3 regions of the Paenibacillus sp. 8b26 genome follow, and region 3 is predicted to be linked to each of the others. Evidence: riboswitches for the same ligand, from Rfam matches in the RefSeq annotation. Region 3 holds a riboswitch; each other region holds the start of a gene.
The links. Region 3 has a riboswitch for glycine ahead of ACQ4MX_RS21700 (alanine/glycine:cation symporter family protein). Riboswitches for the same ligand answer to the same signal wherever they lie in the genome.

Region 1 (5,477 bases), 1.9 Mb from region 3:
AAAACCAATGATTCAGCAGCAGCGCGACCTTTCTGGCACAAAATGTAATGAAATAACCAACCACAGGTTAATTTTCAGCGCAAAAAAAGCCGCCTGACCCCCTTAAAGGGATCAAGCGACTGGCTGGTCCAGCTCAAATTGTGCTCTCTTCGTTAGTTACGAAGCCGCTCCATAGGAGCCGGATTTGAACGTTCTTGGATCGTACCATTTGTAGCCCGCTGCCGGAGCAGCCCAAGGCTCAGGCTGCGGTTCCGTGGAAGCCGCAGGCTCCTCGAACGGCAGCAACTGTGTTGGCTGGTCCAGCGTCAGGCCCGCTACATCGGACAGCTTCGTATAGTCCTGCTTCCATGCGAGCCATTGGACCGTCTGTACCAGGAAGGTGGAATCGTCCACTTCCTTGAATCCATCGTACGTCTTCTTCGACTGTCCGTTTTCCTCACGTACATATTTCGGCGTGGCATCCTCAACTGGGGAAGAATCACCGATAAACGCTGCCTTGCCCTGACCTACCTTGGCTACAGCAGCATAAGGTCCTTCAGCACGCCCCCCGCCGTTATAGACACCCTGGTCCACGGCATTACCCCATTTTTTCGTGCCTGTAGGAATATAAGCGATTCCTTTCGCCTTGGTCGGGTCAATAATCGCCAGTGTAGAACCAGCATGCATTGCTATCGAACGTACACCCTTCGTAATGCCAAAGGATTGATCTGCCGCTACGATATCCGTAGCGTTCACGTCACCAAGTGCATTGTAGCGGAAACGAACGCCAAAGTTCGTCGCCAGCCAGTCGGAACTGGTTAATCCCTGCATAGCTGGTGATGCAGCTTCTTCTGTAGTCATCCCTTTGGCCGGATTGGAATAGGCTCCACGGCGGTAGCCGTTCATAACCTCAGAGGAATCCCAACGGTTTTTGTTCCGGTCAGCGTTATAGTGGTCAGAAATGAAGAAAATACTGCCTCCATTCTTCACATATTGCACCAGAGCAGCTTGCTCGGATGCCTTAAAGGCAACATTGGCTTCACCAATGATGAACACATCATATGGACGTAGCTTGTCGTACGTTATAGCCTGCTCGCCATAGGTAAAAGGAATGGAACGGTCCAACGGGTCCACGGTGAAACCAGCATTACGCAGTCCGCCCGCAAAATCGGAAAAGGCTCCATCAATAACCCAATCTGCTGCTCCGGCTGTCTGTGCGTGCGTATTATCGAACAGCACTTTTTTGCCTTTTCCATCCGGTAATGTCGTACCGGGTTGACCCGGGGTACCAGGATCAGGTTCGCCCGGATCACCAGGATTTCCAGGCTCGCTTCCGCTTACTAGCTCCACAGCGCTTGGGCTTTTCACGCCGCCAAAATTGTTATAGGCACCGAGCGCACCCGTCACGCGAATTTTACTGCCGATCAGCTCAGGATGGCCTGACAGCCCAAATGCTCCTCTATACGCGGATGTCAGTTGTACATTTAACAGATTAGACGTATTACGTTCACTCGCCTGATCCGCAATCAGTACGTTAAAATCGTTTGCAAACGGGGCAGAGAAATTAGCCGTTTTCGATCCGGTAGCATGTCCGACGACGTAGCCTTCTACCGTCACCGTACCTCCGCTGCTTTGACGCTGAAGCGCTTCCGCTACCGTCAACGAGCCCTCTGCCTTGACCTGGCCGAATGGAACGAAGAGTCCTACCAGCAGTGATACGATTGCCGCCAGATGCAGCATTCCTTTTAAGCGTGAACCTGTGAACCGGAAACCTTTTACCATACGTAAATGTCCCTCCCATTATTCCATAAATTAGCTTGTCCTCTATCAGATTAGCTATCAACCTTCTAATTCCTTCCTGTTTTCATCCATAATTATGTAAAATTTAATCTTTTTTATTGAGAAGGTACCTGATTCTGTAAAATCCCAACCTGTGATTGACACCGGGCATGGCATACATTACGCTTAGGAGGAAATGTTGAACGGTATACGCGAATGAAGATGACGGGAGAGTCTGTCCGGGAAGCACATCCCGGCGGCACCGAAGGAGCAAGACGCCAGCACCCGGCTGGCGGATAATCTCTCAGGTCCATGAATCGCCATCTGACGCAACTCTGGAGAGAGCGCAAGCCACCCAAGGGGTAAGGCGGTATACACCCGCACGAAACTCTCAGGTAACGAGGACAGAGATAAGGGAAATTTCCTTATCCTGTCCTTTTTTGTGCTTACATGCTGCGTCAGCATTAGAAACCGTCGCACCCGCGCAAGGCGCGGCAGCACCATATACTATGGTATTCAAACATACAGGGGGCCACACCATGCGTTTCAAAGATGTATTTTCCATTATTGGTCCGGCTATGACCGGACCCTCCAGCTCGCATACCGCAGGCGCAGTGCGGCTCGCACGTGTTGCCCGGCACTGGCTCGGTGCGCAACCTGACCGGGCCCGCCTGACGCTGTACGGCTCATTTGCCGATACGTACAAGGGACACGGCACAGACCTGGCACTCATCGCCGGATTGCTGAATTACGATACAGACGACCACCGGATTCCGGATGCGGAGCAATGTGCAGAGCAAGCCGGGATGGAAGTAGAGTTCGCTGTCAGCGGACTGCCCGCCCCCCATCCGAACACGGTCCGCTTCGAGCTATGGAAAGGTGAAGACCAGCGCACGCTGCTAGGCTCCTCCATCGGCGGCGGAAACATTCATGTCCAGCAGCTTAACGAGTTCCGGGTTAATCTGACCGGAGAGCTGCCTACGCTGGTGCTTCTTCACTCGGATAAGCCCGGAACATTGGGCGCGGTGACTTCGGCGCTGGGTGCAGCTGACATTAACATTGCCTACATGCATGTGGATCGCAAAGGCCGGGATGGCGAAGCACTCACTGCTATCGAAACCGATAGCCCCGCTCCGGCTGAATTAGTTGCCGAGCTGCGGGCTTTGCCTCATATGTATGAAATCAAAATGATTAATTTGAAAAAAGGAGCTGAATCCGATGCGGTTTAGCCATCTGCATGAATTAGGTGCCTTGTGCGCCGAGGAATCCACTACGATTGGTCGCCTGATGATCAAGGAACAGGTACAAGAGACGAACACACCGGAGGAAGAAATCTTCCGACAAATGGCTGATTATTATGAAGTCATGAAGGAAGCCGTTCATCGCGGGCAAACACAGGACACGGTATCCCGCAGCGGATTGACGGGCGGCGACGGCAAACGCTTGGCGGAATATTTGCGTGCTGGAGAAACCTGCTCTGGCGATGCCTCGGCACTCGCCATGGCGTATGCCCTCTCCGTGTCGGAGGTCAATGCGTCTATGGGGCGCATTGTCGCTACGCCCACCGCAGGCTCATGCGGGGTCATCCCCGGCGTGTTCATCAGCGCGCAGGAGCGATTCGGCTGGGATGACGAGCATATGGTGCGCGGACTGTTCGCCGCTGGAGCGATTGGCTACGTGATCGCCAACAATTCCTTCATCTCCGGTGCGGAGGGAGGCTGTCAGGCCGAGATTGGCTCAGCCATCGGGATGGCCGCAGGGGCCATGGTCGAGCTGCGTGGCGGTACGCCAGAGCAGGCCATCCATGCAGTAGGCCTCGCGCTCAAGAACACGCTCGGCCTGATTTGCGACCCCGTCGCCGGACTCGTGGAGATTCCGTGCATCGTGCGCAACGGGCTGGGAGCCGTGACCGCGCTTGCCGCCGCGGATATGGCTCTGGCGGGTGTGCGCAGCGCCATCCCGTCTGACGAAGTCATCGACGTGATGCTCGAAGTCGGCAGCGCGATGCCGTCCAAGCACCGCGAGACCGCCAAAGGCGGCCTGGCCCAAACGCCGACCGGCAAGCGTCTGACGGAGTCGCTTACGCGCAACATTCCAGCCAAGAAGGATAAGTCGTAGCTTCTAAGCGGTAACCCTCCTCCCGCATGTAAATCGGGAGACACTTCCATTTTATCAAAGAACGGTTTTTTTATGATTTTAGAAGGATTGTAGAAGCTTTTCTCACTGGTCACAATAGCGATTGGAACAACGGTCCGTTCGCGAAGCGTCCATCTGAGTGCCAACGAATATCCTTCTCTAAAGCAAAGGGGCGCCCCATTGCCATTTCCATGGCTTTTGGGACACCCCTTTTTTCTTACTGTACGTTCACCTGTACCTTCGTTGTTTTCCCTGCATATTTCACGGTAATCACAGCTTTACCTTTACCCTGTGCCTTAATGCTGCCGTCTTTGACCGTGGCAACAATAATTCGGGAAGAGGACCAGACTGCCGGCTTGGATACATCCTTCTCCGACTCATCCTTATACGTAGCTGTAGCCGTAACCTTAGCTATCTGTCCTGCTTTCAAATTCAGCGAGACTTCGTCGGTTTGCAAATATTTAAGCGTATCGACATCCACCGGTACGGTGATATATTTCCCGCCGAACTTCGCCTGAATATTGGTTTTACCGTAGCTTACTGCGGTAACCTGTCCCTTTTTGACCGTAGCTACCTTATAATTGAGCGTTTTCCATTCAGCTTGGGCCGTAACATCCTTTTCTTTGCCGTCACTGGATTTGACCACAATTGCGATGGTTTTTTGATCTCCGGATTTAAGTGATAACGCGATAGCATCCGCCTCAATCTGTTGCGCCACATCCACTTCTACTGTAAATGTAATGCTTTGCTTGCCATAAGAAGCTGTAACAGTAGCCTTACCACTGCCATTCGCTTTGATCAAGCCCTCGCTAACCTCGACCACTTTCACATTGCTGGTAGTCCAGGTGGCATCCTTGGTTACATCTGTTTTTGTACCGCCACTCTTGACGCCTGTTACTTTCAACTGCTTCGTTTCCTGGGCACCAAGCGCAATCACGCGTGTATCTGTTTCCAAACGGTCTACGAGACCGACTTGTACATTAATGGTCAGCTTTTTGCCATTATAAGTGGCTGTAACAACCGCCTTACCCGCTGCTTTACCTGTAATTGTACCTTTGGATACCGAAGCAACATCTTCCGCACTTGAAGTCCATTCTGCATCCTGTGTAACATCTTCCTTACGACCATCTGCATAGGTAGCAGTCAGAGTCGCAACATAGTCCTCATTAATATCAATCGTTGCCGTTTTGGAGGACAATGCCAGATCACCAGGCACATTCACAGATACCGTCGCTGTGACTGTTTTGCCGCCATAAGAAGCAGTGATCGTAGCCTCACCTGTTTTATAGCCCGTCACTTCACCCTTGCTGACAAATGCAATATCTTCATTGCTGGATTTCCAATCTGCCTTATCCGTGATATCTTCTTCCGTACCTGTTACGTACGTCGCGGTTAGCTTGAGCTTCTTGGATTCCTTGGCATTCAGGCTCAGCTTGTCCTCGCTCAAATTCAGATATCTGGACGTTTCCACGTCTGCCTTAATCGAAACCATCTTATCGCCATACTTCGCGGTCACCGTAGCCGAACCCGCTCCAATCGCCATAATCGTTCCTTTGGTCACCGTCGCAATTTTTTCGTCGCTT
Region 2 (5,477 bases), 180 kb from region 3:
CACCCTTGCTTTGAGTTTTCATATCCTTCATGCGGGATGCCGCTTCCTCTAGATCCTCTTCTTTTTGCTTACCTGTCTTGAGTAACACAGCAGCAACAGCAAACGATACGACCGCAGCAGCGATCACACCGCTCAGCATTGGCAAATATCCACCTTTTGGCGTCATCAGGAAATAAGCAATGATACTACCCGGTGAAGGAGCTGCAACCAGTCCGGCACCTGTCAGCATGAAACAGAACGTTCCCACTACGCCCCCAGCTATAGCAGCAAGAATCAGAATCGGCTTCATCAAAATATAAGGGAAATAAATTTCATGAATCCCGCCGAAAAAGTGAATGATGACCGCACCGGGAGCCGACGACTTCGCAGAACCTTTACCAAACAGGCAGTAGGCCAGCAAAATACCGAGCCCCGGTCCAGGGTTGGATTCCAGCATGAACAAAACGGATTTGCCTGTTCTTGAAGCTTCCTCCAGCGCAATCGGACTCAATACTCCGTGGTTCAGCGCGTTGTTTAAAAACAATACTTTTCCGGGCTCAATAATGAGGTTGACGAGCGGCAAAAGCCCTGCGTTCACGAGGAACTGTACCCCTGCTGACAACACTTGACTGATGATTTGTACTACCGGGCCGATTGCCACATGGGCAAGCAACGCTAAAATCGCCCCGATAATCCCTGCCGAGAAGTTATTGACCAGCATTTCAAAGCCTGATTTAACTTTGCCGTCAATCGCTTTGTCGAATTTCTTCAATATCCATGCAGCCAGCGGACCAGCTATCATCGCGCCGAGAAACATCGGAATGTCCGCCCCGACAATGACACCCATCGTCATAATGGCCCCGATCACACCTCCGCGCTGTCCGTGAATCATTGTGCCACCTGTATAACCGATTAGCAGCGGCAGCAAATAATTTTTCATCGGATCAACCAGTTGTGCAAACCCCTCATTTGGGAACCATCCGGTCGGAATAAAAAGTGCCGTGATCAATCCCCATGCGATAAAGGCCCCCATATTGGGCATAACCATACCACTGAGAAAACGGCCAAAACGCTGTACGGCAACGCGCGCTCCTCCGTTTGAACTGGACTTTGTGTCCACTGTGCTCATATTCATATCCTCCTTATAGGTAAAAAGCATCACTACCTTTTCTTAAAATTCATACTAAATGACAACGCTATCTTCTTCAACGAAATGAAAACGTACTTTCGTCATGAACGTTGATGACAACATTTAAATTTAAGATAAACAGGCGCGAAATCATTCTGCATAATTCCTCTTAATATGGCCTGTAACACGAGTATTTAGTCGAAAAACCATCCTGTCATCGGTACAATTTATGTATGAGGTCTATCCTCTAAACAAGAGAAAAACACGTAATTACGCTTGCAAAAAAAGACAGCAAAAATAGCCGCTATGCCAATTCATCGCGACTATTTTTATACAAAATCGAGCGGACAAACGCCGCCCTTATTCAATTATCCAATCTACATTGCCCCATTATTACTCATTGGCAGTCAACTGCTCGTACTGATCCGCAGACAGCAGCTTGCTTAATGCCCCCTCCAGATCTTCCCCAATCTTCACTTCGATCATCCAGCCTTTTTCGTAAGGAGATTCGTTGACCAGCTCAGGCGTACCTTCCAGCGCTTCATTCACCTTCAACACCGTTCCCGTTACTGGAGCGAACAGGTCGGATACTGTCTTTACCGATTCAATAGTACCAATCTCCGCCCCCTGCTCAATCGTTGCTCCCTCCCCAGGCAGCTCCACAAAAACGATATCGCCCAGTTGATGCTGTGCAAAGTCCGTAATACCGATTCGTACCGTTCCATCCTCTGTGCGCTGAACCCATTCATGTTCTTCCGTGTACCACAATTGCTGCTTCACTTCACTCATCCTGCTCCGCCTCGCTTTCATATGGATTACATCGTTTTGCCTACCCGTCTATGACAGGTTAAGATTATGACAACTAGAACTATCATGTCAATAATACTAACAAAAATATTTCACATTACTCCATATATCTTTCTAACTAAAAATACGACAGATTATAACAAACGCTTACATATCCTTATTTATGAATAAAATGTTTTTAATAATGTTTTTCATGACATTTTTGTTGACATTTCGAATAAATTTGCGTATTAATGGGTTATAACAAGTGCTTTTGGAAACACCTAATAATTGTAAACGCGGATGAACGTGGAGGGAGAGACTGTCAACACTCGCATCACTGTTGCCACCTGTAAAACAAGGCAGCAAGCGAGTCGGATCAAGCTGTAACCAACCGGCAGGGCCGGATGACGTATAGCTGATCCAGAGGCAGCGCCGAAGGAGTAAACCTGCACCGCAGGTGAATCTCTCAGGCAAAAGGACCTCTGCCGGACGCATCTCTGGAGAGCATTCGCCATACAGGCGGATCACCCAAGGGGAAACCCGGTACACACCGGGGTAACTCTCAGGTATCAAGGACAGAGCTGAAAAAAAGTGTGTGGACTGCCGTCCATACGTTTTTTTCGGCCTGTCTTTTTTGTTTAGCCGATCATACCGGATAGGAGTGGAAAAATGACTAACTTGCGAAAAACGCCGCTGCATTCATCCTACAGCACGCTGTCGGGGGTTCGTTGCATTGATTTTGGCGGCTGGGAGCTGCCTGTACAGTTCAGTGGCATTCAAAAGGAACATGAGGCCGTCCGGCAACATGCAGGATTATTCGATGTATCGCATATGGGTGAATTCTTGGTCGAGGGCCAGGAAGCCGAAACATTTCTGCAACAGGTGACGACGAACGATGTCAGCCAATTGGAGCCGGGCCAGGCCCAATATTCGCTCCTGTGTTACCCGGATGGAGGTGTAGTAGACGACCTCCTTGTCTACTATAAAGGGCCGGAGCGTTACATGCTCGTTGTGAATGCCTCCAACATCGATAAGGATTGGGATTGGCTGCTTCGCCATGCGCCTGCATCCGTTCATCTGGAAAACGTATCAGATGCGGTGGCACTGCTGGCGTTGCAAGGGCCTGAAGCTGCACGTATTGCCGCCGCCGTGACAGACACGGACATTACAAAGCTGGCCTCCTTCCGATTCAGCGAGGATGTGCAATTGTTCGGAGCAAAAGCGCTCGTCTCCCGCACCGGATACACAGGGGAAGACGGCTTTGAATTTTATGTGCCTGCTGCGAATGCACCGGCAGTGTGGGACGGATTGCTTCGCATCGGTGAGCCGTATGGTCTGGTTCCCGCCGGACTTGGAGCCCGGGATACACTGCGTTTCGAGGCGCGGCTGCCGCTGTACGGACAGGAGCTGTCCGCCACGATTTCACCGCTGGAAGCTGGTTTAGGCTTCTTCGTCAAGCTGAATAAGGGAGATTTTATCGGCAAAGCAGCTCTGCAACGCCAGAAAGAACAAGGTATTCCGCGCAAGCTGATCGGGCTGGAAATGCTTGACCGTGGCATACCGCGTGCCCATTACCCCGTGTTCGCGGAAGGGCAGCAAATTGGCGAGGTCACAACTGGAACCCAGTCGCCCACCTTAAAACGTAATCTGGGTTTGGCTCTGGTGGACAGTCGTTTTAGTTCCCTATCCACGCCGCTGGAGGTCGAGATTCGTGGCAAGCGCCTGCGCGCCGAGGTGGTAGCCTCACCCTTTTATAAACGTCCACGCTGATTTAAACGCTCGTCTTACTATAACTATCGTGATCCGTTACTAACCGCTGCCCAGTTGGCACTCGTTTATTAATCATTTGTTAATCGTTTTACGTTTTTACGATCTTGTTGGTTGAAAGGAGCCAGACCCAATGAAACAGCATCGTTATCTTCCCATGACCGAGCAAGATCAAGCTGAAATGCTGCGCGTGGTCGGCGCATCGTCCATCGACGATTTATTCAGCGATATTCCTGAGGCGATCCGGTATAAGGGGGAGCTGCCCCTGTCTTCTCGGTTAGACGAAAGAGCCTTAACCCGCCACTTATCAGGACTGGCCGGGCAAAATGCCAATACAGACACGCACGCCAGCTTTCTCGGCGCAGGGATTTACGATCATCATATTCCGTCCGTCATCCAGCATATCACTTCACGCTCGGAATTTTATACAGCCTACACTCCTTATCAGCCGGAGGTAAGCCAGGGCGAGTTGCAAGCCATCTTCGAATTTCAATCGTATATATGCGAATTAACAGGCATGGCTGTAGCCAATGCCAGCATGTATGATGGAGCGACTGCGCTGGCAGAAGCAGGCTCATTGGCTGCCGCTGCCACCCGCCGCAAGCAGCTTATCGTATCGCGGACCGTCCATCCGGAGGCACGTCAGGTATTGGCAGCCTATGCGCGCGGGCTGGATTTGGATATCGTGGAGATCGACTGTGCAGATGGTGTAACTGACGTGAAGGCATTAATGGCGGCCATATCGGAGCAGACGGCGGCAGTTTTGGTCCAAAGCCCTAATTTTTTCGGGGCCGTGGAAAATCTGAAGCCGATGGCTGACCTGATCCATGCCCACAAGGGTCTTATGGTTGTCAGCGCCAATCCGCTGGCGCTGGGCTTGCTGGAAGCACCTGGTAAGCAGGGCGCGGATATTGTCGTAGGAGACGCGCAGCCGCTCGGCATCTCCTCCTCCCTCGGTGGCCCAACCTGTGGTTACTTTGCCGTTTCTCAGGCGCATATGCGCCGTATCCCCGGACGTATAGTGGGCCAGACCACAGATCGCAACGGTAAACGCGGCTTCGTGCTAACCTTACAGGCACGGGAGCAGCATATCCGCCGGGAAAAGGCCACCTCTAACATATGCTCCAATCAGGCGTTGCTCGCCTTATCTGCCTCTGTGTATTTGTCCGTCATGGGTAGACAGGGCATCGCGGAAGTAGCCGAGCTAAACTTGCACAAAAGCCGTTACGCATTGGAGCAACTACTCGGCTTGAAGGGCGTGACAGCCTCCTTTACTGCACCCACCTTTAACGAGTTTGCCCTGCGGTTACCTGAAGGTACCAATATGAATAAACTGCAAGCTGGATTGCTTGCTGCCGGATTTATCGGCGGCTACGATTTAGGGCGGGATTATGAGGAATATGCAGGTCACATGCTGATTGCCGTGACAGAGCAACGAACAAAGGAAGAGATCGATCAATTCGTACACATCTTGGGGGGATTGCTATGACACACACCACCGGACAAGATCAGGGTATACCGAATCCAGAAGTCGAACCCAGTCGAACTCAGATGAAAGAGCATGATCAGGCGCTCATTTTTGAATTGAGCAGATCAGGCCGTATCGCCTATTCCCTGCCCGAATGCGATGTTCCCCGCCGTCCGGTGGCAGAGCTTTTGCCGGATTATGCGCAGCGTAGCGAGCCTGCGGCATTGCCCGAGGTATACGAAGTAGACGTAATTCGACATTATACCGCACTGTCACGGCGCAATTTTGGCGTGGACAACGGATTTTATCCGCTCGGCTCCTGTACGATGAAATACAACCCCAAGG
Region 3 (5,477 bases):
GATATCCTGCTCCCTACAGGAGCCATATGCTACGCAGCCAAGCCCAATTCCCTGATTGTCGGATCAGACGGAAAGCTGTACAAATGCTCAGTCGCCATAGATCAGGAAAACAATCAGTTGGGCCAGATTCACGGAGATGGGAGTATGGAGCTGGATCTCGATAAAATGGCACTGTGGACCACTTCAGGTGAAGAAACGGACGCAAAGTGCCAAGCCTGCTTTTTCCGACCTGCCTGTCAGGGGAATCATTGTCCCCTGTACCGGATGCGCACGGGGAACCGCCCTTGCTCCTACGAAAAACGGCAGATCAAGCGAACCTTGCGTACGGTGTGGCTGCAATCCCAATCGGAGGAGGTGAAATAACATGAAGATTATTCGTCCTGCTGTACGACCTACAGCGATTACAACTGGCCGTCTGTCCAAATCTGTACCCGGCAATTTAAGCTAATCCTAAAGTAAGCTAAGTACACATATCTATAGAGCGCCCGAGCTTCATCCTGCTCTATAACGCAAAAAGGGAGTGCCTCCCAGCTGTAATGGCTGAGGGACACTCCCTTTTCTTTGTTTCTTTACGAGCTGACTGTTTGTCCTTTTTCTTCTATGTCTATGGCTGCTCCTGCACTGGCACCTGCGAGTATTCCCTTTTTCTTGTTGGGATACAGGGAATCCATATAGGTACGGGTTTCTGCAACTACAATTCCCGACAAGCCAAGCAGTGCAATCAAGTTCGGGAAGGCCATCATGGCGTTAAAGATATCTGCCAGTAACCAGATCGCATCCAGCTTAATAAACGCGCCTCCGGCAACCAGCGCAATGAACAGATAACGGTACGGTTTAATCCATTTGACACCCAGCAAATATTCAACACAGCGTTCTCCGTAGTAGTTCCAGCCAAGCATCGTGGTGAACGCGAACATAATCAGAATGATTGTGAGCAGTTCCGCACCAAGCGGGAATGCGCTGGAGAAAGCTTGCTGCGTCATCAAGCCCGCATCGGTAGGACCGCTCCATACGCCGCTAACCAGCAGCGTCAACCCGGTCATCACACAAATAATCATCGTATCTATAAAGACACCTGTCATGGAAATCAACCCCTGCTCCGCAGGCCATTTGGTTTTGGCAGCTGCGGCTGCAATCGGTGCGCTTCCCAATCCGGCCTCATTGGCAAAAATCCCTCTGGCTACCCCGCTGCGCATCGCCAGCATAATCGTAGCCCCGGCAAATCCACCCGTCGCAGACGTCGTGGAAAATGCCGAATGCAGCACAAGCGCGAGTGCGGCAGGAATCTGATCGGCGAACCGAATCAATACGATCATACAGATCAGTACGTACAAGCCTGTTTTGAAAGGGACCACTTTGGTCGATACCTTGGCAATGCTCTTGAGTCCTCCAATGGTAACGAGTCCCGTAAGAGTAGCAATGATCACTGCCGTTACAATCGGCGGAACACCAAAGCTGTTTTCGGTCGAGGATACAATCGCTTTGACCTGCGGAAACGTTCCAATCCCGAACAGCGCCACCAGCATCCCGGAAAAGGCGAATAGCATCGCCAGCGGTTTAAAGCGGCGTCCAAGCCCTTTTTCAATATAATACATCGGGCCGCCGGAAAATTGTCCATTCCGATCCTTCACCCGGTATTTTACCGCAAGCACACCTTCCGCATATTTCGTCGCCATCCCGAAAAAGGCTGCAACAACCATCCAGAACAAGGCACCCGGTCCGCCCAGTTTTATCGCTGTCGCGACGCCGACAATACTTCCTGTACCTACTGTAGCCGCCAGCGCCGTACTCAGGGCCGCAAAGCTGCTGACATCCCCGCTACCTTCATTTGGGGCCTTGCCAATCAGTTTGATCGCCAGAGGCAGGCGGAAAACCTGCAACATTTTCAAACGTATGGTCAGCCACAGACCTGTTCCCATGACGAGAATGATCAGAGGAGCCCCCCATATCCAACTGCTAATCGTTTCTAACACATGTACCAAATTCATTTCAACCCGCTCCTCCAGCATATTAAAAAACAAAAAAGAGTCAAATCCGCTGATTCGACTCCTGGAGAGGTTAAAGGCACGAAAAAATACAACCGTCTTGTGCAGGATTCAGCCACTACAGCTCATAAAAAAGCCTAGGGCATCCCCTGTCACAGGTTATTCGCGTCTCTGTCCTTTTGCCTGAGAGTTTAAGCAGATGATATCTGCGGTGCACCTTCGGCGCCCAATTAAGGGTCTCTCCAGAGTTCTGTCCGTTTACGGTCCCGCTTGTTGCTGTAATCAGCCCAAGCACCTGAGAGTTTTGCCCCTTCGGTCGGAACTTACGTTCCATCTCCCGCAAACATCAACCAGACATATGAAATTGTTTTTTATTATACAGAAAACTTTCAGCTTTTTACAAGTGAAAAATTTGTGAAGTCGTTTGGTTATCTTAAGATGAGCCTATAAAATAAAGGCGGGCGCAGCCAGATTCATCCTCATGATGTTCTCTGTCGCCCCCGCCCCCAGGCCATATTGGGTTATATTCAGTTAGCTTGAATTACAGTTCTTCGCCGTTGGTGGCAATTACATTTTTGTACCAGTCAAAAGAATCCTTCTTGGAGCGCTTCAGTGTTCCGTTACCGTCATCGTCCAGATCAACATAAATAAATCCGTAACGCTTGGACATTTCGGAAGTGGACATACTCACGAGGTCGATAGGTCCCCAGCTAGTGTAACCGATCAGATCCACACCGTCCGCAATCGCTTCCTTCATTTGAGCGATATGCTGGCGCAAATAATCAATGCGATACGTGTCGTGAATGAAGCCGTCTTCTTCCACCTTGTCATATGCACCCAAGCCGTTTTCCACGATGAACAGCGGCTTTTGATAACGGTCATATAATGTGTTCAGCGTAACACGCAGGCCGATCGGATCAATCTGCCAGCCCCAGTCAGAGGATTGTAAATACGGATTTTTCACGCCGCCAATCAGGTTCCCCGCTGCCTTCTCGCCTTCCGGTCCTGCAGAGACGGTCAAGGTCATGTAATAGCTGAATGAGATGTAATCGACCGTGTTGTTTTTCAGAATTTCGGCATCGCCGGGTTCTGTGTGCAAGACAATATTATTTTCTTCAAAATAACGGTTCATATAATTTGAATATTCCCCACGGGCATGTACATCCGTAAAGAACAGATTCATCTGGTTTTCATGCTGACTTTTCAGCACGTCTTCCGGGTTACACGTATGTGCATAGCTTTCCATACGAGCCAGCATACAGCCAATTTGAGAACCAGGAATAATCTCATGGCCTCGTTTTGTCGCCAATGCGCTCGCCACAAACTGGTGATGCAGGGCTTGATAGATCGCTTGTTGCTTATTATCTACACGGTCAATGACCACACCGCCACCTGTGAACGGACTCATCGTCATCACATTGATCTCATTAAAAGTCAGCCAGTATTTCACTTTATCCTTATAACGTGTAAACACCGTTTCGGCATAATTTACGTAGTGCTGTATTACTTCGCGACCCAGCCACCCATTATACTTCTGTGTCAGACCTAGCGGTGTTTCGTAATGGGACAATGTCACCAGTGGCTCTATCCCATACTTGCGCAGCTCGTCAAATACATTGTCGTAAAATTGCAGTCCTGCTTCATTCGGCTCTGCATCATCGCCATTCGGGAAAATCCGCGACCAGTTGATGGACATACGGAATACCTTAAAGCCCATTTCCGCAAACAATGCGATATCTTCTTTGTAATGATGATAGAAGTCCACACCTTCGCGCTTTGGAAAACGGGCATTTACCTTGCCAGCCAAAATGTCTTCGAGCCGCTCGGACGAAATCTCTATAGCATGATCGTTTGTGCGCTCTGCTTTGGGTACATAGGCAATTACGTCCGCACTGGACAATCCTTTTCCATCTACGTCAAAAGCGCCTTCCAATTGGTTGGCTGCGGTTGCCCCACCCCACAGAAAGTTTTTCGGAAATCCTTTTAATGTCTTAGTCATAGTATAAGAGCCTCTTTTCTTAGTTTATAGGTTAACACTTGTGGAGCATTCCAATCAGGTGTTGTCCTGCGCAAACAGCTTGATATCTTCTTTGTAACGATGGTAAAAATCAATACCTACCAGCTTCATATTGTCTTCTGTAGGCACTTCTGTAATAGAGCCCTTGATTCCTTGTGGCGATACGTCCTGAGTGGACCAGCCTTTACCATCTTCGTTATAAGCACCCTCACACTGGTTATGGCGTAACTTCCTTTCTTGATGGCAAGTCTATCGGCGGAAATCAACGATGGACGGAGAAGGCTGCTTAAAGCCGTTTTCCAATATTTCAATTGTCAGCAAAATCTCCTCGTCCTTCACCAGCTTGGGTGTGCCGTTCACGATTGACTCATACAATGAGTCATACAGTTGTCCATAATCTGCTACCGGTGTAGGAATGGTTTCTTCAAAAGCTTCACTGCTACCGGGTAGCACGTATTTAAGCTTGCCATAGGAAGACGGATCATCCAGTCCGAAACCTTCCGCATCCGGGGTCTTGCCGGCTTTCAGCCAGGTTTCCTGCTGATCGTCCCCCCATTTGACAAAGCTGCCTTTCGTCCCGTGAATGGTGAACTGCGGGTAAGGCAGACACACCACAAGAGAGGTTTTGACAATCACTTTTTTGTCCGGGTAATACAATATGGTTTCATTGTAATCATCAGCGCCCTGAGGAGTACGAATGGACTTGATGTCATACCCGACTTGCTCCGGTCTGCCAAATAAGGCGATGAGCCTGTCCAATGTATGAACACCGAGTCCGTAGTACATTCCGTTGACAGGATTGCCGCCGGGCATACTGGCATCGGGACGGAAATAATCGTAATGGGATTCAATTTCGACGATGTCGCCCAGTTTTCCGGAATGGAGAGCTTCCTTGAACGCCAGATAATCGCTGTCAAACCTACGGTTTTGATAAGGCATAATGATGAGATTATGTTCCTTGGCGAGTTGGGTCAGTTCCCGCGCTTGCTCAAGGTTTTCACAAAAAGGCTTTTCCACCAGCACATGCTTGCCATGGGATAGTGCCAATTTTGCATATTCATAATGCGTAGAGGAAGGCGTACATACAACGACGAGTGATATTTCCGGGTCGCCCAGAACGTCCATAATTTGGTCCGAGAACTGAATGTCTGGGTAAGCCGTTTCCATGTCCTCCCTCACTTGGCGTGTGAACACTCTCGATACTTGAAAGGTGTCCCTGATCTGAACATAGGGCAGATGATATCTGGTTGTACTTTTGCCAAATCCTAAATATGCAATTTGAATCGTCATTTCGCAAATCCCCTCGTTTCCTAAAGGCTTAGCTTTACGATATCGCAAGTATTGCCAGAATAATACCACATCATAAAAACTGTTCTTTTGAAATGCATTGACAGATGATATAAAATGGACGTAATGCCCTCATAAGCATCCTAACCGTTGTAACGCGTTTCATGTCAAGTATTTTTCTTATGTGA

Region 1: another riboswitch for glycine. It lies ahead of sdaAB (L-serine ammonia-lyase, iron-sulfur-dependent subunit beta); the one in region 3 lies ahead of ACQ4MX_RS21700 (alanine/glycine:cation symporter family protein).
Region 2: another riboswitch for glycine. It lies ahead of gcvT (glycine cleavage system aminomethyltransferase GcvT); the one in region 3 lies ahead of ACQ4MX_RS21700 (alanine/glycine:cation symporter family protein).

The regions. Positions count from the first base shown of each region.
Region 1 is NZ_CP192445.1:2,774,390-2,779,866, forward strand. It holds gene ACQ4MX_RS12750 (DUF6359 domain-containing protein) at 157-1,761, opposite strand; glycine riboswitch at 1,975-2,088, shown strand; gene sdaAB (L-serine ammonia-lyase, iron-sulfur-dependent subunit beta) at 2,298-2,987, shown strand; gene sdaAA (L-serine ammonia-lyase, iron-sulfur-dependent, subunit alpha) at 2,977-3,876, shown strand; gene ACQ4MX_RS12765 (Ig-like domain-containing protein) at 4,112-5,477, opposite strand, start outside.
Region 2 is NZ_CP192445.1:4,834,836-4,840,312, reverse strand. It holds gene ACQ4MX_RS22545 (PTS mannitol transporter subunit IICB) at 1-1,108, opposite strand, end outside; gene gcvH (glycine cleavage system protein GcvH) at 1,502-1,897, opposite strand; glycine riboswitch at 2,198-2,389, shown strand; glycine riboswitch at 2,390-2,486, shown strand; gene gcvT (glycine cleavage system aminomethyltransferase GcvT) at 2,567-3,667, shown strand; gene gcvPA (aminomethyl-transferring glycine dehydrogenase subunit GcvPA) at 3,798-5,153, shown strand; gene gcvPB (aminomethyl-transferring glycine dehydrogenase subunit GcvPB) at 5,150-5,477, shown strand, end outside.
Region 3 is NZ_CP192445.1:4,650,430-4,655,906, reverse strand. It holds gene ACQ4MX_RS21705 (radical SAM protein) at 1-363, shown strand, start outside; gene ACQ4MX_RS21700 (alanine/glycine:cation symporter family protein) at 570-1,988, opposite strand; glycine riboswitch at 2,147-2,241, opposite strand; glycine riboswitch at 2,259-2,335, opposite strand; gene ACQ4MX_RS21695 (glycoside hydrolase family 1 protein) at 2,527-3,984, opposite strand; partial or broken gene ACQ4MX_RS21690 (family 1 glycosylhydrolase) at 4,039-4,209, opposite strand; gene ACQ4MX_RS21685 (oxidoreductase) at 4,252-5,292, opposite strand.